3 regions of the Mesorhizobium sp. M7A.F.Ca.CA.002.04.1.1 genome follow, and region 2 is predicted to be linked to each of the others. Evidence: riboswitches for the same ligand, from Rfam matches in the RefSeq annotation. Region 2 holds a riboswitch; each other region holds the start of a gene.
What was found. Region 2 has a riboswitch for thiamine pyrophosphate ahead of ENZ75_RS06915 (YkoF family thiamine/hydroxymethylpyrimidine-binding protein). Riboswitches for the same ligand answer to the same signal wherever they lie in the genome.
Positions count from the first base shown of each region.

Region 1: linked by a shared signal. The riboswitch ahead of thiC (phosphomethylpyrimidine synthase ThiC) and the one ahead of ENZ75_RS06915 (YkoF family thiamine/hydroxymethylpyrimidine-binding protein) in region 2 are both predicted to bind thiamine pyrophosphate.
Region 3: linked by a shared signal. The riboswitch ahead of thiB (thiamine ABC transporter substrate binding subunit) and the one ahead of ENZ75_RS06915 (YkoF family thiamine/hydroxymethylpyrimidine-binding protein) in region 2 are both predicted to bind thiamine pyrophosphate.

Region 1 covers NZ_RZPL01000136.1:1,366-9,525, forward strand. Annotated here, with positions in the region: gene ENZ75_RS09925 (hypothetical protein) at 1-333, opposite strand, end outside; gene ENZ75_RS09930 (hypothetical protein) at 330-2,396, opposite strand; gene ENZ75_RS09935 (metallophosphoesterase) at 2,399-3,736, opposite strand; gene ENZ75_RS09940 (hypothetical protein) at 4,228-4,491, shown strand; TPP riboswitch at 4,809-4,925, shown strand; gene thiC (phosphomethylpyrimidine synthase ThiC) at 5,029-6,864, shown strand; gene thiO (glycine oxidase ThiO) at 6,861-7,862, shown strand; gene thiS (sulfur carrier protein ThiS) at 7,831-8,028, shown strand; partial or broken gene ENZ75_RS09965 (thiazole synthase) at 8,030-8,160, shown strand, end outside.
Region 2 covers NZ_RZPL01000084.1:220-8,379, reverse strand. Annotated here, with positions in the region: gene ENZ75_RS06955 (GntR family transcriptional regulator) at 1-478, opposite strand, end outside; gene ENZ75_RS06950 (DUF982 domain-containing protein) at 708-977, opposite strand; gene ENZ75_RS06945 (hypothetical protein) at 1,062-1,319, shown strand; gene ENZ75_RS06940 (DUF3309 family protein) at 1,602-1,799, opposite strand; gene ENZ75_RS06935 (isoprenylcysteine carboxylmethyltransferase family protein) at 2,113-2,808, opposite strand; gene ENZ75_RS06930 (ABC transporter substrate-binding protein) at 2,981-4,003, opposite strand; gene ENZ75_RS06925 (ABC transporter ATP-binding protein) at 3,996-4,763, opposite strand; gene ENZ75_RS06920 (ABC transporter permease) at 4,760-5,521, opposite strand; gene ENZ75_RS06915 (YkoF family thiamine/hydroxymethylpyrimidine-binding protein) at 5,614-6,222, opposite strand; TPP riboswitch at 6,213-6,326, opposite strand; gene ENZ75_RS06910 (hypothetical protein) at 6,511-6,828, shown strand; gene msrA (peptide-methionine (S)-S-oxide reductase MsrA) at 6,898-7,416, opposite strand; partial or broken gene ENZ75_RS06900 (glycosyltransferase family 39 protein) at 7,499-8,160, opposite strand, start outside.
Region 3 covers NZ_RZPL01000295.1:482-6,331, forward strand. Annotated here, with positions in the region: partial or broken gene ENZ75_RS16720 (M48 family metalloprotease) at 1-180, opposite strand, end outside; gene thiQ (thiamine ABC transporter ATP-binding protein) at 439-1,230, opposite strand; gene thiP (thiamine/thiamine pyrophosphate ABC transporter permease) at 1,223-2,848, opposite strand; gene thiB (thiamine ABC transporter substrate binding subunit) at 2,857-3,855, opposite strand; TPP riboswitch at 3,899-4,013, opposite strand; gene ENZ75_RS16740 (thiamine diphosphokinase) at 4,101-4,760, shown strand; partial or broken gene ENZ75_RS16745 (ABC-F family ATP-binding cassette domain-containing protein) at 4,762-5,850, shown strand, end outside.

The DNA.
Region 1 (8,160 bases), on a different contig from region 2:
GTGATCGAGGAGATTGATGTTCTTCTGATACTCGATGGAAGGCTCGAGGGTGATCACAGTCACTTCGACGCCCCATCGGGTACCCATAGCGATGAGCTTTCGCCGGTTTTCTTCGACGGCTGGGACGTTCGCTTCCTTCAGAGCAAAGTCCAGAACCACGATCTTGCCGACCTTCAGGTCAAGATGGTTTTCGAACGCGGCGAAACGCGTTTCCCATCCAAGCGCGACGATCGCGATATCTGCCTCCATCGTTTCGCAGGTACCTGCATCTCTCGCCTTCTCGGTGACGGCCAGATGGCCGAAGACTCGATACTCGACAGTTGAAGCGGTCATTCGAGATCGCTCTCGAAAAGCGAGTGCTGGAATTCGGTCTTGAGTGCGGGCCGCGCGACGAGCTCCTTAAACACCGAGTCGGCCCAGTCTTCTGGGAGCCGATGCCTGGTAAAAAGCAGGTCGACCATCCGCGCCGCAGGGATTGTGTTGATTTCGTACGGGCCGCGATAGGAGAACCCGAAGTAAGGTGCAAATCGCCGATGCAATCTGATCATCATCTCCTTCGATGCGGGGTCGGCGCGGTCCACCTCAAAGTTGCCGGCGGCGGAGACCTCCCGGATAAACCCATCCCTTTCCGCCCGACGCAGGACCTCGTCCAGTTTTCCGCTGGGTTGCTCCAGTCGGTTCACCAGCGAGCGCATTTCCTTTAGATCAACCCTGAAAATGCCTCTCTCTGTCGTTCCTAGAGCATTTTCTTCGGCAAACTCTGTCTGGAGGCGAGCGGTCAGGTAACCCAACGCCCGCACCATGCGCACGCTCTCTTCTTCGTACGGATGTGAAAGCGCCTGAAGTCCATCAAGCTTCCGTTGAGAGGCGGCGTTCACAGCCTGTCTCTGCTGTTCGAGATGAATCTGTAAATCCGAGTTGATGAATTCCACCAGTTTTCGTGGATCACTGGAACTCGGAACACTGCGGCGGAAGATCTCTCCCATTATATCAAGGAAATCGCGTATACAGACGTCGCTCAATGATGTGATGATCTGGTGCCCTACGTACGGGTAGTCATGCAGACGCAGCATCTGGCACGCTTTCAGAAAAGCCCATCCCTGTTTCCGGGCGATCGACCTCTTCAGATTTGAAGCATCCGCCTTGCTCATGGGCCGGCGCTTAATTTCCGGGTTCATGAGCGCGAGCGCCAGCCCTTCGGCATAAGGGCGCGCTTTTCGATCAAGAAGGAATTGCTGCTGATCCGCCGTCCTCAAATTCACGGAGAGGAATTCACGTGCTGCATCAGCAAGTGCCACAAGCTCTTCTCTGCCCTCGGAATGACCCGATATGATAACCCGCTCGATGATGTCATTGACGGAAAGCCGCCCCAGCCGGTTTTTGAGCGAAAACGCGCTGAGCGCATCGTTGCGCTCGAGATCACTCCGCAGATGGTCAGGAAGCGCATAGTACAGCCGAAGCGACGACACGTTCTCGCACAGCGTGGCGAACTCCCTCGGATCGACTGAATCAAGATTCTCGACGTCCCGGTCAGCATTCGAGAGCGACTGGCCGGGTATGATCGTCCGGATCGTGTCGTAGAGGCCGCCGATGTAGGCGAGGACCCATTTCACGTTGCCGCGCGTCTTTCTCACCAAGGTGTTCAGGAACTGCTGTTGGAGCGGTGTCAGTGCTTCACAGTCGTCAATCAGTATCTTGAAGAAGGGCGCCCTGTCACCGGCGAAAGATGGGCCATTTAAAAGTGGAGTGATCGCGGTCGCGACCTTGTTAATGATCGCGCCAGGGTCTGTTGCTCTGAAGCCGGTCGCTCCGGCATCGGCGGCAAAGAAGAACGCGTTGAAGCATTCGTCGACGTACCGGGTTATCCCACCCCGCAGCTCATCGATGCTGAAGAAGTCGAGACGGGCAGGTTGGGGTATGAAGTGCAGCACTTCGCGATGCAGTGCCAGGGCGACGTCCCTATCTTCGGAGGCCCGGTATTTCAAGTGGCCGTCGCGTCTGAGCTGGCCGATGCTCTCGAGCAGGCGTTCGACTATCTTCAGCTCCAGATAGTGAGAGAAGATTACGAATTGCCGCGGGATCACGGCGGCCGTGTCGAAGCGTATCCGCTCCGGAATGAGGTTCAGAACGGCGTTGTCGATTAGGGGCGAGAATGTCTCATTGAGCTGGAAGAAGACGCCATACCAAGCGAGCTTGCCGACTTGGTCCGAGAGACTTTTGTCTTCAAGAATATGGACTGTGGAAAGCGAGCGAAGAATGCTGGTCTTGCCGCTGCCTCTCGTCCCTGCGACGAAGACCGGCTTGGCGGCGGCAGAAATCAACGCCGACTTCTGACTGAACCACAGTATCGGGCGGCTTTCGTACTCGATCCTGTTGGGGCCGAACGGATTCTCCATCGCTATTCGTCCCTTACCTTAATGCGCCAAGCCGAGTTTGCCTTGGTGAGGCCGTCTATCTCGATGAAGCGCGCCGCTTGGAGCATCAGAAGAGAGTCTTCCAGATCTAGCCCGAGCTCGGCGGAGGCAGCAATCTCAGTGATCTCGTCCCAGAAGAGTAACCCATTCCCGCGCCTGGTGGCATGGTCGCGCAGTCGGCGCAGCAGGTCAAACGTGTCGTTGTTCAGAAAGGCCTTGCCGTTGGACATGGTCGAAATAAAGCAATGTTCGCCTTCCATGACCGTCCCGTCGGCGACATTGGTGCGGTAGGGTATAAGTCGGATGCCGACGAGCTCTCCCTGATCGGTCGTGAAGAAGACGAGCTCATTGAAACCTGACTGTATCTCTGGTGCTGAGATGCAGATCAATTTGCCGTCCGGAAACCTTGGATCGTTGACGATCTCGACCGGATCAGCATGTATGTGTCCATGCAGGTAGACGATAGGCTTGTTGCCCTGCAGCAGCTGAGTTCTGACAAATCCGCTGTTGAGCATCTCCGCGTATGGCGTAATGCGCGGAGTCTTTTGTGGCAGCAGATTGTGATGGCCGATTATGATGCCGTAACGCATGTCGGGCTGCTGGAGCAATTCCTGTAGGCCTGCAAGCATCTCACGCGAGATGTATGGCGTGTCCATCTGACCGTAATACTCGTCGTCGGACGCCTCCTTGTCTGGATCGCTGGGAGGTGTCGCGGGCGAATGTCCCGAGATGTCCGGCGAGCCGAGATCTAGAGGCTCTGTAGAAGGACTGAGTGCCTCGAGACGATCACGAAGGAACGCGGGAAGGTTTTGAAGCTCCCAACTGCCTATCGCTGTGTTGACGAGGATGAAGTTTGCGCCTGCGGATCCTGTCGGAAGTCTGAAGTGCACGGGTTGGTCCACGGGAACGGTCTGCCAACCCAAGCGGGCGGCTAAACTCGCCATTTCGCTGAATTTCTCAGTCGGTCCAAGTTCGCGCGCGTCATCACGGTTCACATCGTGATTTCCCGGTACGAATATCAACGGAAGCGCCTTTGAACTGCGTCCCTGTGCGCGGCAGAGCAACGTGAAATGCTGGAATGCCGAAGCAATGAAGGTCTTGTCGCCACGGCTCGTGAAATCCCCCATGAAGGCGATCGAATCCAAGGGCTTCGAAGTCGTCAGCCGCCGAAGTTTCGTCAAGACGGCACGCAGCGAAGACGCGCGTAGCTTCTGCGTTATTTTCGGAGCGAACTTGCTATCCTTGGCATCGATGTTGCTAGAGGAAGGATGCCAGTCCGGATAGTGAATATCGCCTACTTGAAGGATTCGCACCCGCCGCATAACTCGCCCCCCTGCCGAGAGCCATAGACTAATCCGTTCGCTTTTGCCAAGCGCGAACGATCATCCGCAGTGTCCTTAACGAGGTAGCCTGCACTTTTCGAGAATTGCCACGGCGGCTATTTTTCGGCTGTGAAGCACACGAGACCCGTGACGTGAGACCCAGTTGCTCAATGCCCAGTTGCTCAATGAGCTTTCTTACGAATAAGGGAGAATTTCCGCGGCCGGACTATCTCTGAGCGAGCGTGCATGACTGCCAACGGAAGGTCTTGCACGCACCCTTGCGATCTTGAGCAATGGTCGCCATGACTTTCTTCTTGCAGGCTTTTGAGTGGCCCAGCCTGCGATCACCAGACCCCACCGATTCTAAAGAGCGTGGCAGATGGGATAGTCGAGGTTGCCCGTGCACAGTCACGCTCAGGGCTTGCGCCGCCCAGAGGACACGCTGAAAAGGCAGATTGGGGCGCAAGCACGCCATTCACGAGAGGTTCGACATGAAGACCATGCAAGAAAAAGACATTCCGGCATTCGTACAAGCAGTTGTGGACGCCGGCTGCAAAATTTGCGCGATTGGCAACTTGGGATACGTCTTTGGCGATGCTGATTTCACGCCAGCGCAACGGAGGGCCGTCGAGCCACAGCTGCGTAGGATTGCTGAAATCTACGGCGAACGCGATCATCTCATGAACGAGATAGCTGTATATCTGCGGTCGATCGGACGCCATGTCGAGGTTGAGCCGAAGACAGGTATTTCCTGATGGCCGTGATCGCGAGAAGCCGTCTTCCAACCTCTGAATCCTAAAGGAGGTGACCCCCAAGGCCGTTCGTCACCTTCGACCAGAATAACCACATCCGTGACCGCCTGAGCTACTTGGTCGATACGCGCACATGGCCAATACAGTTTCTCCATCCTTCACGAAGCGAATGAGGCTTTGGCCATTCAGCCCCGGTCTACGGGGCGTGACTTGTCCCCGATGCATGCGCGAGCTCTCCGCCCGGCTGGCCGCCGGTCGTCGCCACCGGCCGAAGGCGCCCGAATGCGCTTGACAAGATAGCGTCAGCCCGTTCAACCTAAGGCATTCACCAGGGGAGTCCCGGCAAGGGGCTGAGATACTGCTGGCTTTCGCGGCGCAGTGACCCGTTGAACCTGATCCAGTTCATACTGGCGTAGGGACGGTGCAAGCGCTTTGCGGGAGTTTACGCCCGAGGTCCTGTTGCAGCAGGTCTACAGAAGCGTCTTTTCATCCTTCCGGCACAGAACTGGGTCTCCAATGCATGAGCAAAGGAGCCTCACGATGAATGCCCTCACCCCCGCCGTATCGACGGGACCACTGCCCGCCTCGCGGAAAATCCACAAGCCCGGCGTCCTCTACCCGCAGATCAGGGTGCCGATGCGCGAGATTTCCGTCCATCCGACGGCCGGCGAACCGCCCGTCACCGTCTACGATCCGTCCGGCCCCTACACCGATCCATCAGTCGAAACCAGCATCGAAAAAGGCCTTGCCCGGCTTCGCCACGAATGGGTCACGGCGCGTGGCGATGTCGAAGCCTATGACGGCCGCCACGTCCGGCCGGAAGACAATGGATTCGCCACCGGCGAGCGCCTGACACCGGAATTTCCGATACGCAATCGGCCGCTCAAGGCCAAGCAGGGCAAGGCGGTGACCCAACTTGCCTATGCGCGCGCCGGCATCATCACGCCAGAAATGGAGTTCGTAGCCATCCGCGAGAATCTCGGCCGCGAGGTGATGCGCGGCAAGCTGCAACGCGACGGCGAAGCCTTCGGCGCGGCGATCCCAGATTTCGTCACACCCGAATTCGTGCGCGACGAGGTGGCGCGCGGGCGCGCAATCATTCCCGCCAACATCAATCATCCCGAGAGCGAGCCGATGATCATCGGTCGCAATTTTCTGGTCAAGATCAACGCCAACATCGGTAACTCGGCTGTCACATCGTCGATGGCCGAAGAGGTCGAAAAAATGGTCTGGGCTATCCGCTGGGGCGCGGACACGGTGATGGACCTGTCGACCGGCCGCAACATCCACAACATCCGCGACTGGATCGTGCGCAATGCGCCGGTGCCGATCGGTACGGTGCCGCTCTATCAGGCGCTGGAAAAGGTCAACGGCATCGCCGAGGATCTGAACTGGGAGGTCTACCGCGACACGCTGATCGAGCAGGCCGAGCAAGGCGTCGACTATTTCACCATCCACGCCGGCGTGCGGCTGCACTACATCCCGCTGACCGTCGACCGGGTCACGGGCATCGTCTCGCGCGGCGGCTCGATCATGGCCAAATGGTGCCTGCACCATCACCGGGAGAGCTTCCTCTACGAGCATTTCGAGGAGATCTGCGACATCGCCAGAGCCTATGACGTCTCCTTCTCGCTCGGCGACGGCCTTCGTCCCGGTTCAATCGCCGATGCGAACGACGCGGCGCAATTCGCCGAACTGGAAACACTTGGAGAACTCACCAAGATTGCCTGGGCAAAGGACTGCCAGGTGATGATCGAAGGCCCGGGCCATGTCCCCATGCACAAGATCAAGCAGAACATGGACAAGCAGCTCGCAGTGTGCGGTGAGGCGCCGTTCTACACGTTGGGGCCGCTGACGACCGACATCGCGCCGGGCTATGACCACATCACCTCAGGGATAGGTGCCGCCATGATAGGCTGGTTCGGCACCGCAATGCTTTGCTACGTCACGCCGAAAGAGCATCTCGGCCTTCCCGACCGCAACGACGTCAAGATTGGCGTGATCACCTACAAGATAGCCGCCCATGCAGCCGATCTGGCGAAGGGCCATCCGGCAGCGAAAACCAGGGATGATGCCCTTTCGCGCGCGCGCTTCGAGTTCCGCTGGGAGGACCAGTTCAACCTGTCGCTCGACCCCGAAACCGCACGGTCCTTCCACGACCAGACCTTGCCCAAGGAGGCGCACAAGCTGGCACATTTTTGTTCGATGTGCGGGCCGAAATTCTGCTCCATGCGCATTTCCCACGACATCCGTGCCGAGGCCCAGAAGGAAGGCATGGCGGCAATGGCGGCAAAATACCGGGAGGGCGGCGATCTCTACATGCAGGCGGACGAGACTGGCGTACCGGTCGTGCCAGAGGCTCCCAAACCATCATGAGGGTGCTCGTCAAAGGGGCCGGCGTTGCCGGCCTCACCGTCGCTTTCGAACTCGCCGCCCGCGGCGCGACGGTCACCGTCGCCGAGATGCGGCATGGCCTTGGTGGCAACGCGTCGTGGTTCGCCGGCGGCATGCTGGCGCCATGGTGCGAGCGCGAAAGCGCGGAGCAGCCGGTGCTGGATCTCGGACGCGATGCTGCCGACTGGTGGGATGCGGTGCTGTCGGGTCAGGTGACACGGGCCGGGACATTGGTCGTGGCCGCGCCGCGTGATGCCGGTGAGCTTGACCGGTTCGCCAGTCGCACGTCAGGGCATCGGCGCGTCGATGAAAACGAAATTGCGCTCCTGGAACCCGACCTCGCCGGCCGCTTCCGGCGTGGATTGCTCTTCCCCGACGAGGCTCACCTCGACCCACGCCCGGCGATGGCGGCACTTCATGACAAGCTTGCGACCATGGGTGTCAAATTCCACTTCGGCTGCGACGCCCGGCCTGTTTCGGGATTCGCCCGTCAGATAGACTGCATGGGAATGGCAGCGGCCGATGACAGGCTGCGCGGTGTTCGCGGCGAAATGCTGATCCTTCGCACGCCTGATGTCTCGCTGTCGCGGCCGGTCCGTTTGCTTCATCCACGCTTTCCGCTTTATGCCGTGCCGCGCACCGATCACCGTTTCATGATCGGAGCGACGATGATTGAAAGCCAGAGCGCCGGACCGGTGACGGCGCGTTCCATGATGGAGCTGCTGGGCGCCGCCCATGCCCTCCATCCGGCCTTTGGTGAGGCCGAGATCGTTGAAACCGGTGTGGGTGTCCGTCCGGCATTTCCCGACAATTTGCCACGCGTCGAAACAGACGGTGAGATCATCGCGATCAACGGTCTTTATCGTCACGGTTTTCTCCTCGCCCCCGCCATGGCGCGCCAGGCTGCCGACCTGGTTTTCAGTCAAGACAGAACCAAGGAGCATGCTCATGAAACTGATGGTCAACGGCGAGGCGCGTGAGATTGCCGCCACCACGCTGGCCGAGTTGCTTGCCGCGCTCGACTATGAGGGCGATTGGCTCGCCACCGCCGTCAACAGCGACCTCGTGCACAAAGCCAACCGCGCGGAGTTCCAGTTGAGCGACGGCGACCGGATCGAAATCCTCTCGCCCATGCAGGGCGGCTAGCATGTTGGAGCTTTATGGAACCGAGCTTTCGTCGCGCCTGCTTCTCGGCACGGCTCAGTATCCTTCGCCGGCCATCCTTGCCGATGCAGTCAAGGCATCGGGCACGTCGGTGGTGACCGTCTCGTTGCGGCG
Region 2 (8,160 bases):
GTACGTCCTCGAGCTCGGAGGACAATGGCAACCGGCTGCGCTCGATGGAGATCGCATGGCCGTCGCTGGCGTTGGTGCGCACCCGGTCGACGGCGATGAAGAACGGGCTTTCGATGCCAAGCAGCGCAGCCAGATCGGGGTCTTCGATGACCTCCAGCCGCAGCGTCCGCGTCTCGGCATTGGCGCCGGCATCGGCCAGCGCGCGCGACCAGCCGATCGAGTCGTCGACCGGCTTGCCGTCGAAGGTGACGAACGAGCCGATACCAACCTTGGTCGTGATCAGCCCGCGGCTGGACAGTTCCTCGAGGCCTTTGCGGACCGTATTGCGGCTAACGGAGAAGCGCTGGACGAGTTCGTTCTCGCTTTGAAGGCGGTCGCCGAAACCGAGGACGCCGGAACGGATCTCATGTTCGAGGACGGTGGCGATCTGCTCGGGCTTGCCCGTGCCGGGAGACAGTTGAACCGCGCGCCGCTTCATAAGGGTACCTGTTCAATGAACCTGTATAATCCTGTTCAATACCGAGGCCCGGATGCTATGTCAACAGATGCCGAAGACTGACCAACAGGCAGCGAAATGTGCGGGATAACCGTGCAGGGCGTGCCGAGAGGCAGGTCAATAGCCCTGAAAAGCCGGTCGGCGATCGCCAAAAAGGGGCATACATCAAGGGGATGGAGCCAGATCCTGATTCAATTTCACCAGGGACAGGCTACGGGATCGACACCTCACGCGGTTCGACGAGGATGTCCGCCTCGATAGCGGCGTTGATGAACGCCGCTCTTGCCGCCGAGACTTCTTTCTTTCCCTCGAGCACGGCCAGACAGGCCTTGCGGGCAACCATATGCTTTTGCCCGGTCGCAACCGGCCAGCGGTTCAGCAGGATGTCGGCAGCCTGAGCGACCCGCTCCACGTTGAAGATCGAGTTTCGCGATCGGCCGAGCGCAATCCTGACCGGCTCATCGAAACGCTGATCTTGCACGATGCCACTCCCCAAAGTCGGCATTCATCGATTCGCGGCCTTCAACCCCGAGCAATGTGATAGGTTCTGCGCCAAAGGTGCAAGATGTCCGATTCCAGTGGCCAGAAAAATCCCAGGCTGATCGTCGTGGTCGCGTTCGATCGCGGTGAGGATGGCGAGTTGTTCCCAGCCTTTGGACCCGCCGACCAGCAGAGCGAGGATCGCGCCATACGCACCGCCAGGGCTCTGACGGCAAAGCATTCCGGCGTCATCGCCTGGAGCCGTGAGGCCGATCCGACGCTGGGCGAATATGGTCCGCCGAACACGCTCTTCGTCAGCGGTGACGTGCCTGACATGGAGTAGTCGACTGGCGCCAGCATCTGAACGCCTCGCCCATAGGGTTTGATGCGAGCCGGTTTTGCCTCGCCAGCAAGCAAAAGCCCGCTACGGTGAACCGGAGCGGGCCTTGGAGGAGGACAAGGGGTGGGACCCTCTCCTCTTGTTTCCACGGGGGGGTGTGGACCGCAATGACCATACGAAAGTTTTGCAGAGTGCAGGATCACAAGCCGGCTTGCCTGCATCACAATCCGGTGCACGCCGACATTGGGGCGCTCACGAGATTGCGATCAGTTGGCGATAACCCGGCTAGATGCACCCGAGTACGACAAGCACGATGACGATGAGCAGCACGAGCCCAAGGCCGCCGCCGCCATAGGAGCCGGCGCCGTAGGATTGAACCTCGCAGCTGCGATGTTCAAAAGACGAGCGCTCCAAAGGCCTACCGTTCCGCGATTGTGGCGGGCATCGCGCGGAAGAAGTCACGCCAGCAACAGAAACGGCCATCCTGGTGACGGCAACCAGAATTTAATTCCGGCACGCCTGTGGACCGCAGAAAGCCCACCAGCGTGGCGGGCTTTCCGATCGGCCGGAGATGGCGAGAAGCCGATTGCAGAAGCAATTACGCGAGGTAGTGAGTTTCAGCTTCACAGAGAGAGAATACTGAAATTGAAGTGTGGTATATATATCTCAAAATTTCTGAAATAAACGCCAGTAAAAGTCGCAATATTAGCTTGCACAAACAATGCGCAGGTCTATTGACGATCGAACGTTGCCAGTGTGGTTGCAGACCGAACGATTCTGCGCGCCGGGGCGCCTGTCAAACGACGCCGTAGAACAGCCTGTAGTGGACGCGCTTCATATAGTCCCGATACTCCGGCGTGACGGCCAGCAGCGCCTCTTCACGCAGGATGCGGTGCACCTGGAAGAAGGTGATCACCGCGTAGACGGCTAGATTGTAGAAGGAAAAGGCCGACAGCAGGAACAAGAGATGGCCGGCAAGATAGCCGGCATAGATCGGATGCCGCACCAGACGGTAGGCACCGCCTGTCATCACGCCGCGATTGCCCGGCAGAATGGCGAAAGAACGCCCCAGCGATATCTTTCCCCAGATTACGAACCCCAACGCCAGGGCCTGCAGCGGCGCCGCAACATGGACCGGGATGATGGCCACGCCCGGCTCCAGGTCGATGAAACCGACACCGAAGCTGGCGATCACGGAGACAACCACCGTGAGCGGGTTCCAGTCGCGAACCTTCGGCCGACGCGACAGAAGCAGCCAGGTAAAGGTCAGGATCTCGGAAATTGCCACCAGCGCCACATTGATGCGCGTCGGGTCGAGCATCAGGTGATACACGCCGCGGTAGACGAACATGCCCGCGAAGGCCAGCGCGCAGATCCGAAAGAAACCTTCCCGCAAATCCACCAGGATCTCACGCTTTCGGGCTGCGGACAGAATCCTGCCGTCACTGACGTGCGAAAGCGCCTCGCTTTTTGATATGAGCAATGCAGACACCCCAATGATCCCTCAGGGCGACCTTTGCACGCAACCATTGCCGGGCAGTTAATCAACAAGATCAGATCGGTATTAAACTGGCTGTCGGGGAGCCAGGGCGCCACTTCCAGACGACCTGCTCCACGCGGTCGCCAAGAAAGACTGGCGACCCATGTCATTTGGTTTTGCCAGACTAGCTCAGATAGTCGTTGCGGAAATAGCTCCCGAAATCCGGACGTCGAGCAACCAGCTTGCCGTCGGAATCGCGCAAAATGCCGGAGGCGAAGAGATAGTCGCCAATCGCTTCCATCTTGGCCGGATCCATCGTCCCGATGGCCCCGCTTTGGCTGCGTAGATAATGGCCGTCGATCAATGCCTTCAGCGAGGCGTGGATCAGCGCCGGATTGGTCAAGGCATCCTTGTTTGCAGCGATCAGCAGGGTTGCCGCATCGTCGGGGTGGTCGACAGCGAACTGGTAGCCGCGTCGCGTCGCCTGAACGAAGTCGGCCGCAGGCTTGGGATTGGCCTGGAGATAGGCTTCGCTCGAAGAGATCAGCGTCGTGTGCTCATCAGGCACGCCATAATCGGCATAGACGAAGCTGCGCTGCTTGACGCCCCTGAGTTCGGCTTCGACACCCTCCCAGGTCGAGACTTCGAGCGTGAAATCGACCGACCCATTGGCCAGCGCCTCATAGGCTGAGGTGCCGAGCGTCACCGTCTCGAAATTGCCCTTGCCGCCGTCGTGGCGAATGATGGTCGATATCAGCGCGTTTTCCCAGGCACTGCCGAAGCCGCCATAGATCAAGCCGTCGAGGCTTCTTGGGCTTTTGATCTCGTTGCGTGCCGCATTGAAGACCACGCGGCCTGTTTCGGATTGCACCACCGCATAGACGCCCTTCAGATCCGCCCCGGCGGTTCTCTGGGTGAACAGGCTGATGGTGCCGTTGATGCCGAAATCGGCGACGCGGTTTGCGACCAGCGTGCCCGCACCGGTATCGCTGTAGGGCAGGATGTCGACCTCGAGCCCGGCTTCGCGATAAAACCCTTTGTCGCGGGCGACGAACAGTCCGATGTGGTTGGTATTGACCGTCCAGTCGAGGGCGACGGTGACCTTTTGTGCCGCCGATTGTGCTCGAGCCCGACCCGTCCCGGCAATCAAGGGAAGGCCGGTGGCAAGGGTCAGCAACAAGGCCTGCCGGCGCGTCAAGTCAGTCATGATCGTGTCCTTTGGATGGATTGGGGTTGAGGATGATGTCGAGGATTTCGGCCTCGAGCGCGCTTGCCTGGCGCGCGGCATCGCCGCCAAGGCTGCGCGGGCGCGGCAACGGCACCCTGATTTCACGCACGATGCGGGCCGGGCGCGCCGACAGCACATAGATGCGGTCGGACAGGAACACGGCTTCGCGCACGTCATGGGTGATCAAGAGCGCCGTCCAGCGATGATGCCGCCACATCTGTTCGAGCCAGCGCTGCATGGCGGTGCGGGTCAGCGCATCGAGCGCGCCGAACGGCTCGTCGAGCAGGAGCATGTCGCGCTCCTGCACCACGGTGCGCAGCAAGGCCGCGCGCTGGCGCATGCCGCCGGACAGCTGCGCGGGAAAATGCCGCTCGAAGCCGGCAAGCCCGAATTCGGCAAACAACGGCGCAACGCGCGCCCGCGCCGCCTGTCTCCTCATACCTTGCACTTCGAGCCCGAGCGTCGTGTTGTCGAGGATGCGCCGCCATGGCATCAGCGCGTCGCGCTGCGGCATGAAGGCGAAGTGCCTGCCGTGGTCGTCGAGCCGCGCGCCGTCGAACAACATCTCGCCCTCGCCATGCTCGGCGCCGGTCAGAAGCTGGAACAGCGTCGACTTGCCGGCACCCGAGGGTCCAAGGATCGAGACGAACTCACCAGCGCCGACGCTGAGCGAAATATCGGCCAGCACGTCGAGCCCACCGAACGCCTTGTGCACATGCCGCAGTTCGAGCCGGCTCATCGCCAGGCCCCCTTCCCGGCAGTTTCCCTGTCGGCTCGCTCCCAGGGCATGGCAAGGCGCTGCAGCAACACGGTCAACCCGAACAGGACAAGGGTCAGCGCCGCGCTGACACCGACGGCGGCAAGAACCAGATCAGGACGGAAATTGTTTTTGGCGTTGAGCATGTAGATGCCCAGACCCTTCGCGGCACCGGCATATTCAGCGAAGATGGCGCCGACCACCGCATAGGTGATGGAGATCCTCAACCCGGCAAAGAAGTAAGGCAGCGCCGAAGGCAGCCGCGCCAGCAGGAAGATGCGCCAGCGCCCTGCCCCCATGGCGCGCAGCATTTGCCCGATCTCGGCCTCGGTCGCCTCATAGCCTTCGACCAATGCAACCAGCATCGGAAAAAAGGTGACCAGCGCCACCAGCATGATCTTGGGCGCCAGCCCGAAGCCGAACCACAGCACCACCAGCGGCGCGACCGCCACCAGCGGCAAGGTCTGGCTGACGATGAAGACGGGAAACAACGCACGCCGCAGCGGCTGGAAGAAGTCGACCAGCATCGACAGCACGAAGGCGGCGCTGAGCGAACAGGCAAAGCCAAGAAGCGTGGCACGGATGGTCGGAACGGCATTGTCGGCCAGCGCCTCGCGATTGAGCATCGCTTGCTCGAAGACGCGTGACGGCGCCGGCAGTATCGTGGCCCTGATGCCGGAATAGGTGGCATAAAGCTCCCACGCCAGCAGGAGCAAACCGGCCGAGATCATGGCCGGCATTGCCTTGACGAGAAAGCTCGCGATCGGGCGCGAAGCGACTGATGATGAGACCACGGGAGATAACCTTTGACGGCCGCGAGAGCGGCGCGGCTTCAGACGGCCGACGGGCTGTTGGCCGAGACCGTGACGTCGAGGGTTACGTGGCCAGCGCCTGGTCCGAAACGGCAGAAAGCCTCGTCCAGCGCCGAAAAGATCGCACCGGCATCACCGCGCAGTTTCGTGCAGAAATGTTTGGAGCGCTCATAGACGCCGGACTGCTTGAGAAAGTCTATGCAGCCGTAGATCTCGTCCATGTGGTCGTCTGTGCCCATCACATAGAGCGAGAACTGCGCCGCCGCCGGCTGGCCGGTGGCAGCAGCATTGCGCACCGCCGCGATGGCCGCGTCCTTGCGGGGGCCGAGTGGACCGACGGGCCCGCCAAACGCATCGGAGCGGCAGATCGGATCGTCCGGCTCGCCAGGGCAGCCGCGCGAGATGGTGGCCGACAACACGCAATGTTTGCCGCTGCGTGCCGCCGCCACGAAGAGGTCGCGCATGGCAGGAAACAGCACTTCGGGCGGCCCGATCAGCAAGGTCGAGATGTCGTCGGTCTCGATCCTGAGTTTGTCGCGCCAGGGATCGAGCGCACCGAGCGCGCCAAGGATGACACCGACGAAATCGTCGGTCATGGGATATAGGGAAATCTGTGCGCCTGAAAACATCGCCCGCCTCGCTCCGCTGGTATTACCCAGATCAGCTTCTAGGGTCTGTGGGCTTGCCGCCCCCGTCTCAGCCCCGACCGTACGGAGCACCCCTGTGGATGTGCGCCTTAAAGCATCATTCGAGTTGAAGGAAAAGCCGTTTTTTTTATCGCACTGCGCCAAAAGCATTGCGCCAGGGCGGGAGCGGTTGGCTCTGCCGGCGCGAGAATTTATCGGGAACCTTCACCAGGCCGCGAGGTTGTCCCACCAGTCGCTACGCGACGAGTTCACAGACAATGGAGACAAACCATGTTCATGAAAATCCTCGCAGCTTCGGCGCTCACCATTGGCCTGGCGACATCGGCCATGGCGCAGAGCAATGGCACAAGCGGCACCGACGGATCCGGCGGCAGCGGCAAGTCGGTCACCGTCGACCCAAATACGCCGGCTTCGCCGAACACGGTAGACCCCGGCACGACCAACAGTACGACGGTAGCACCGGGCGCCACGAATTCAAACGCGGATGAAAATTGCCCTGCCCATCCGCAGGGCGCACAGCCCGATGCCAGTGGAACGTCGCCGGGCACCACCGCGCCGACAGTTAATGACAACCATTGCGGCAAGTAGGAATTGCAATGAAAAGAAGCCGCGGAGCGAGCGCTCCGCGGCTTCTCAAATCCTGTCGTATCAGTGTATCTACGGCACCGCTTTTTCCCGAACCGGCAGCTTCCACCCCGGCCTGACGAAGTGGCAGGTGTATCCGTTGGGGTATTTCTCCAGATAGTCCTGATGCTCGGGCTCGGCTTCCCAGAAGGGGCCAACGGGTGCGACTTCGGTGACGACCTTGCCCGGCCACAGGCCCGAGGCATCGACATCGGCGATCGTGTCCTCGGCGATGCGCTTCTGTTCGTCGCTGGTGTAATAGATCGCCGAGCGATAACTCGTCCCGACATCGTTGCCCTGGCGGTTGCGGGTCGTCGGATCGTGGATCTGGAAAAAGCGTTCCAGCAGCGTGCGATAGCTTATGATGGCCGGATCGAAATTGATCTCGATGGCTTCGGCATGGCTGCCGTGGTTGCGGTAGGTGGCGTTGGGCACGTCGCCGCCGCTGTAGCCAACACGGGTGGAAATGACGCCGGGATAGCGCCGTATCAAATCCTGCATACCCCAGAAGCAGCCACCGGCAAGGACTGCGCGTTCGGTCGAAGTCGCCATATCACGTCTCCTCAAAGGCAAGTTTGTCTGGACATAGATGGGCATTGTCACCTGCTTCGTCCAGCGGACCGGCGGATCTGCTTCAGTTGCTCGGTCGGGCGAGGCCGTCGATAGCACCCGGCAACTGCCGCGCGCCAGGCGGAATGGCTGCGAAGCTGATCGCCACCGGCGGCGCCTTGAGCGACCAGTCGAAAAGAACGGTTTTGATCGGGATGTCGCCCACCCACGCCTGCAGATAAGATGGCACATCGCGCCCGGGCCAGACCAGCAATATGCCATGCTCGCGCAGCCGCTCCTTGGTGATCCAGGGGGCGTACTGCATGTTCAGTTCGGTGAAGATCGACGGCTTGTCATAGGCATTGAGGCCCGCCAGCGGCGCAATAAGGGCATGGCCGCCGACGATGTCGAGCCGATCGGGCGTCGCAGCGTGCCAGACAGCCTCTGCCTCATCCGAGATCTTTTGCGCCGGCCAGCAGACGGCGTCCATGCGCCCACGCAGATTGCATTTCGTCCAGCGGATGCCCGCATAGGCACCGGATATGCCGACAATGGAGATGAGCGCGCAGATCGCCAGCTTTCGCATCTCGATGGCGCCGAGGCGATGGCCCAGCAAGGCGAGCGCCACAACGCCAGCAAGATTGTACATCGGCGCGCCCCAGGCCTCGCCGGCGCCGGTGAACAGGGACGCCACCATGACGAGGATCGCCGGGCCAACCCCCATCCACAAGAGATAGACCAGCGTGC
Region 3 (5,850 bases), on a different contig from region 2:
CGGATGCTGCGCCCTGGCCAATTCGGCGAGCTTGTTGTTGGCGCCGACATTGTCCACCGTGATCGGCTTGTCGGAAGGCTGGAAGCCGGATTCCTGAACCTCCGGCGGCGTGAACATCTGGCAGCTTGCCAACGCCACGGCAAAGCCGGCCAGCGCGAGAAAGCGCGCCAGCGGTTTCATTCCCAATGTGTTAGCGCCGATCGCCAGAACGGCTTCCTTTCGGGTCCCGGCACATGACATTGAAAATCGGGGACGATCTTCAGAATGTTCACGTGCCATATCTCAAACTGCTGCAGTATCCGCGGCCCATCCCAGGGGCGGGCGCCGGATACTGCAGGCAAATCACGGCCTGTGCCGGACCGGTAGGGCGGACCTAGCCACACTCCCCCGGTCATGGCAAGCAAACGCCACATCGCCTGGAGCCGGTTTGACCGTAAATTATGTCCGCTTCCGGGCAACATCGCGTGATGTGGAATATCCGGCACCCGCGCCGATATAGCGCCGGAACGCCTCCGGACCAGCCCCGGCGAAGAAATCATCAGCCTTGCCGGTGGCGGCGACCAACCCATCGTCGACAAACACCATATGCTCGCCGATGCGGCGTGCATCCTCCGGCTGGTGGGTGACGAACAGCACTGTCATGGCGCGTTCGGCATGAACGGCGGCAACCAGATCCAGCATCTCGTCGCGTAAAGCCGGTCCGAGCGAAGCGAAGGGCTCGTCGAGCAGCAACACCGGTCGGTCGCGCACCAGCACGCGGGCCAGGGCGACGCGCTGGCGTTCGCCCCCGGAGAGCTCGCGCGGCAGGCGTTTCTCCTTGCCCGCAAGACCGGTGCGCGCAAGCGCCTCGGCGACCGCAGCGCGGTCCGCCTCGGTCAGCCGCAGGGATGGCGAGCGGCCGAGCCCGACATTCTGCTCGACGGAAAGATGCGCGAAGAGATTGTTCTCCTGGAACACCATCGACACCGGCCGCGCCGAGGCCGGCTCGGCGCTGACATCGACACCGCCGACCAGCACGCGGCCCGACCGTGGGGTCTCGAAGCCGGCGACCAGATTGAGCAGTGTCGACTTGCCCGAACCGCTCGGCCCCATGATGGCGGTGATCGTCGCCGCGGCAAACTCGACATCGAAAACAAGCGGCGCCTCGCCATAGCTGCCATAGCTGAACGACACTTTGTCCAGCCGCACCGGCGCGCCCTTCGCGAGCCCGTTGGCCGCCTTTTCACGCATCACGGACCTCCTCCCTTCCCAGCCAGTGCGCCGCCACGATCAACGCGAGACAGACGAGGCCGAGCAGCAGTGCGAGGCCGGCGGCATCCTCGGTGCGGTAGCTGCCCATCCGAGCCAGAAGAAGGTAGGGCAATGTCTGCACGGAATCACTGCCGAACAAGGCAATGACACCGAGATCGCCGAGCGACAGCGCCATGGCGAAAGCGAAGGCCGTGGCGAGCGGTCGCCGCAGCGACGGCCAGTCGACCAGCATCAGCCGGTTCCAGCCCGCAATGCCGAGCTGTGCACAGAGCCGTTCGTGACGCTCGCTCGCTGCATCATAGGCGGGACGCACGGCGCGGAGCGCAAACGGCATCGCCATCACCGCGTTGACGGTGACGACCATGACCGGAGCGATGGCGAAGACATCGCCGACATGGCGCAACAACAGGAACCAGCCGGCGCCGACGACGATCGGCGGCACGACCAGGACAAAACCGGCGCCTGTATCGGTGGCGTGTTCGAGCAGTGTCTTTGCGCCGGCACGGCGGTTCAGCGCCAGTGCCCGCCGCGCCATGGTCAGCGCCAGCGACAGCATCACCGAAAGCAGCGCCGACAGGAAGGCGAGCGCCGCACTGGTCAGCGTTGCCTGCCGGACAGTGGCCTCGCCGGCCAAGCGGGCGAGATCGGCACTCAATCCGGCCATCACGGTTGCCGCCATCGGCCCGACAACGAACAGCAGCGCCAGGACGATGAGTAGCGCGTTCAACCAGGTCTCGCTCCGATTGACCGAGAGATAGCGGCGTTGCGCGACCGGCAAATTGGTGTCGCCGACCACATTGGCGCCTAGCCGCGTCAGTGCCAGCACCACGATAAAGGTCAAGGCGATCTGCAGCAGCGTCAGTGCAACGGCCCGTGCGGGATCGAAATCGAAGCGCAGCGCCTGGTAGATGCCGACCTCAAGCGTCGTCGCGGCCGGCCCGCCGCCGAGCGTCAGCACGATCGTGAAGGATGTGATGCAGAGCATGAACACAAGCCCGGCGACGCCGGGCAGTGCGGCGCGCAGCGTTGGCCATTCGATCAGCCGGAACGCCGGCCGGGCCGCCATGCCGAGTTGGCTCGCCAGCCGCCATTGGTCGGCCGGTATGGTCTGCAGCGCCTCGAGGAACAGCCGCGTCGCCAGCGGCAGGTTGAAGAAGACATGGGCGACGAGAATGCCGGACAGGCCATAGATGCCCGGCCAGCTTCCGCCGCCGATAACGGCAAGCACGCCGGCGAAGTAGCCGGCACGGCCATAAAGCGCCAGGATGCCGAGCGCTGCAACGATGGCCGGCAGCGCCAACGGCACGGCGAAGATCTGCAGGATGAAGGCGCGGCCGAAGAAACGTGGATGCCGCGACAGAGCGCGCGCCACAAACAGCCCCGGGATGACCGAAAGCAGCGTCGACAGGACCGCTTGCCAGAGCGTGAAGCGAATGACGCGAAGCAGATAGGGATCGAAGGCTGCCCAGGCGCCCGAGAAATCATGGGCGCCCTCGAAAAGCAGGCCGGCAAACGCGCCGCCGATCAGCAGCGCGATTGCAGCGAGCGCGACAATGCCGGCACTGACGCGGGAATCCGTGGAATGCGCCGGCGCCATCGCGCTGCCTATTTGCTCATCGCCGCCAGCCATTCATCGACCCAGGCCTTGCGGTTGGCGGCGACCTCTTGCGGGCTGAACAGCAAGGTCTTCGTCGGCTTGACCAGTTTGTCGAAGGCCGGATTGAGCGGCTTGTCGGTCTTGCCTGCCGGGAACATCCAGTTGGTCTCGGGGATGGCATCCTGGAATTTCGGCCCGGTCATGAAGGCCATGAACTTGGCCGCCAGCGGATTCTTGGCTCCTGTCGTGGTGATACCCGCCACCTCGATCTGCAGATACTCGCCCTCCTCGAAGGAGGCCGCCTGGTAGCGCTCCGTGTTCTCGGCGACCATGTGGTAGGCTGGCGACGTCGTGTAGGACAGCACCATCGGCGCCTCGCCCTTGGTGAACAGCCCATAGGCCTCGCTCCAGCCCGGCGTCACGGTCAGCACCTTGGCCTTGAGCTTGGCCCAGGCCTCGGGTGCCTTGTCGCCATAGACCGACTTGACCCAAAGAAGCAGGCCGAGGCCTGGCGTCGAGGTGCGCGGATCCTGGATGACGATCTTGTCGTTGGCACTGCCTTCGATCAGCTCCTTCAGGCTCTTCGGCGGCGTCTTCATCTTCTGCGTGTCGTAGACGACAGCGAAATAGCCGTAGTCGAAGGGGACAAACGTGTCGTCGCTCCAGCCGCCCGGCACACTGACATCCGTCACCGCGCCATGCGGCGCGAACAAGCCTGACGCCTTGGCATCGGCGGTGAGATTGGTATCCAGGCCAAGCACGATATCGGCCTTGGTCGATGTGCCTTCCAATCTGACGCGGTTGAGCAGCGCGACGCCATCGGCGACCGAGACGAAGTCGACGTCGCAGCCGCATTCGGCCTCGAACTCCTTCTTCACCACGGGACCCGGACCCCAGTCGGCGGTGAAACTCTCATAGGTGTAGACGGTGAGCTTGTCCTTGGCCAAGGCGGGCCCGGACAAGGCCACGACCGTTGCTGAAACAAGAGCGTATAAAAGCGTGCGCATCGGCGCCTCCTTCGTTTGAATTGAAAGGAATTGAGGCGTCGGACTGTCCGAAACGTCTAATCCCTCCGCCGGTACAAACCGGATCAGGTTCAGCGGGTTGGCGAGACTGCCTCTCAGCCGGTCCGCGAAGATCGCGTCCGGCACCCCGTTAGAGCGTTTCGACACATAGGCCGGGCCGATCCGCCATGCAAGCGGGAGTTTGCCGCCTTCCGTTTCCCGTGCCGGGCTGGTAAGGGCCACACGATATGAGCACATTCACCATCCTGCTTGGCGGCGATCTCATCCGTACGCCACGGCTCGACCGTCAGGTCAAAGGCTCCCGCGTCATCGCCGCCGACGCCGGCATCGGTCATGCGCGGTTGCTGGGTCTCGTGCCGGAGCTGTGGGTGGGTGATTTCGATTCGGTGCCGGCCAACCTGCCGGACGATCTCGCTTCCGTGCCGCGCCGGACCTTCCCGGCGGAAAAGGACCAGACCGATGGCGAACTTGCCGTCGCCGCGGCACTGGAGCGCGGCGCGACCCGCCTGGTGCTGGCCGGCGCCTTTGGCGGCAAGCGCGCCGACCACGCTTTTCTGCATCTGTCGCTCGCCCTGCGGCTGGCGGAGGCGGGAACGGACGTGCTTTTGACCAGCGGCGCTCAGGAAGGCATCCCCCTGCTGCGCGGAACGGCCGGCTTCGACTATGCCGACGGCACGCTGTTTTCGGTGCTCGGCTTTTCCGAGCTCGACGGCCTGACCGTCACCGGCGCCAAATGGCCGCTCGCTCACGTCAAGGTGGCGTTCGGTTCGTCGCTGACCATTTCCAACGAGGTCAAGTCCGACAAGACCGGGGGCCGCCTCGAAATCGCGCTCGGCCATGGCCGCGCGATGCTGCTCGCTCATCCCTATCCCTTACCTGAAAGCTGACATGGCCCCGCCCCTTCTCAACCTTGATGGGATAAAACTGACCTTCGGCGGCACGCCGCTGCTCGATGGCGCCGCCTTGACGGCTTCGGCCGGCGACAAGATCGCACTGGTCGGCCGCAACGGGTCCGGCAAGTCGACCCTGCTGAAGATCGCCGCCGGCCTGATCGAGCCGCAGGACGGCGAAGTGTTCCGCCAGCCTTCGGCGACCGTCCGCTATTTGCCGCAGATGCCCGACATGGAAGGTTTTGCCACTGTCCGCGCCTATGTCGAGGCCGGGCTTGGCCCCGCCGACGATCCCTACCGCGCCAGCTATCTGATGGAGCATCTCGGCCTGTCGGGTGAGGAACGTCCGAACGACCTGTCGGGCGGCGAGGCGAGGCGCGCCGCCCTTGCCCGCGTCATGGCGCCGGAGCCCGATATCCTGCTGCTCGATGAGCCGACCAACCATCTCGACCTCTCGGTCATCGAATGGCTGGAAGAAGAACTCATCCGCACCTCCTCGGCGCTGATCGTCATCTCGCACGACCGCCGCTTCCTCGAACGCGTGTCGCGCGCCACGGTCTGGCTCGATCGCGGCCAGACCCGCAGGCTGGACAAGGGCTTCGGCCATTTCGAGGAATGGCGCGACCTGGTTCTGGAGGAAGAAGAACGCGAGCAGCACAAGCTCGGTCGCCAGATCGTTCGCGAAGAGCATTGGCTGCGCTACGGCGTGACGGCGCGGCGCAAGCGCAACATGCGCCGGCTCGGCGAGTTGCAGACCATGCGTCAGCGTTTTCGCGGTCATCGCGGGGCCGAAGGGTCGGCGATCATGGTGGCGAGCGACGCCACCGAGTCCGGCAAGCTGGTGATCGAGGCGAAAAACATCGAAAAGAGCTTTGGCGATCTCACCGTGGTCAAGGCGTTTTCGACCCGCATCCAGCGTGGCGATCGCGTTGGCCTGGTCGGGCCGAACGGCGCCGGCAAGACCACGCTCTTGAAAATGCTGACCGGCGAGATGAAGCCGGACGCCGGCTCGGTGCGGCTCGGCACCAATCTGGAGATCGCCACGCTCGACCAGAAGCGCGAGGCGGTCGACCCGCAGGAGACGCTG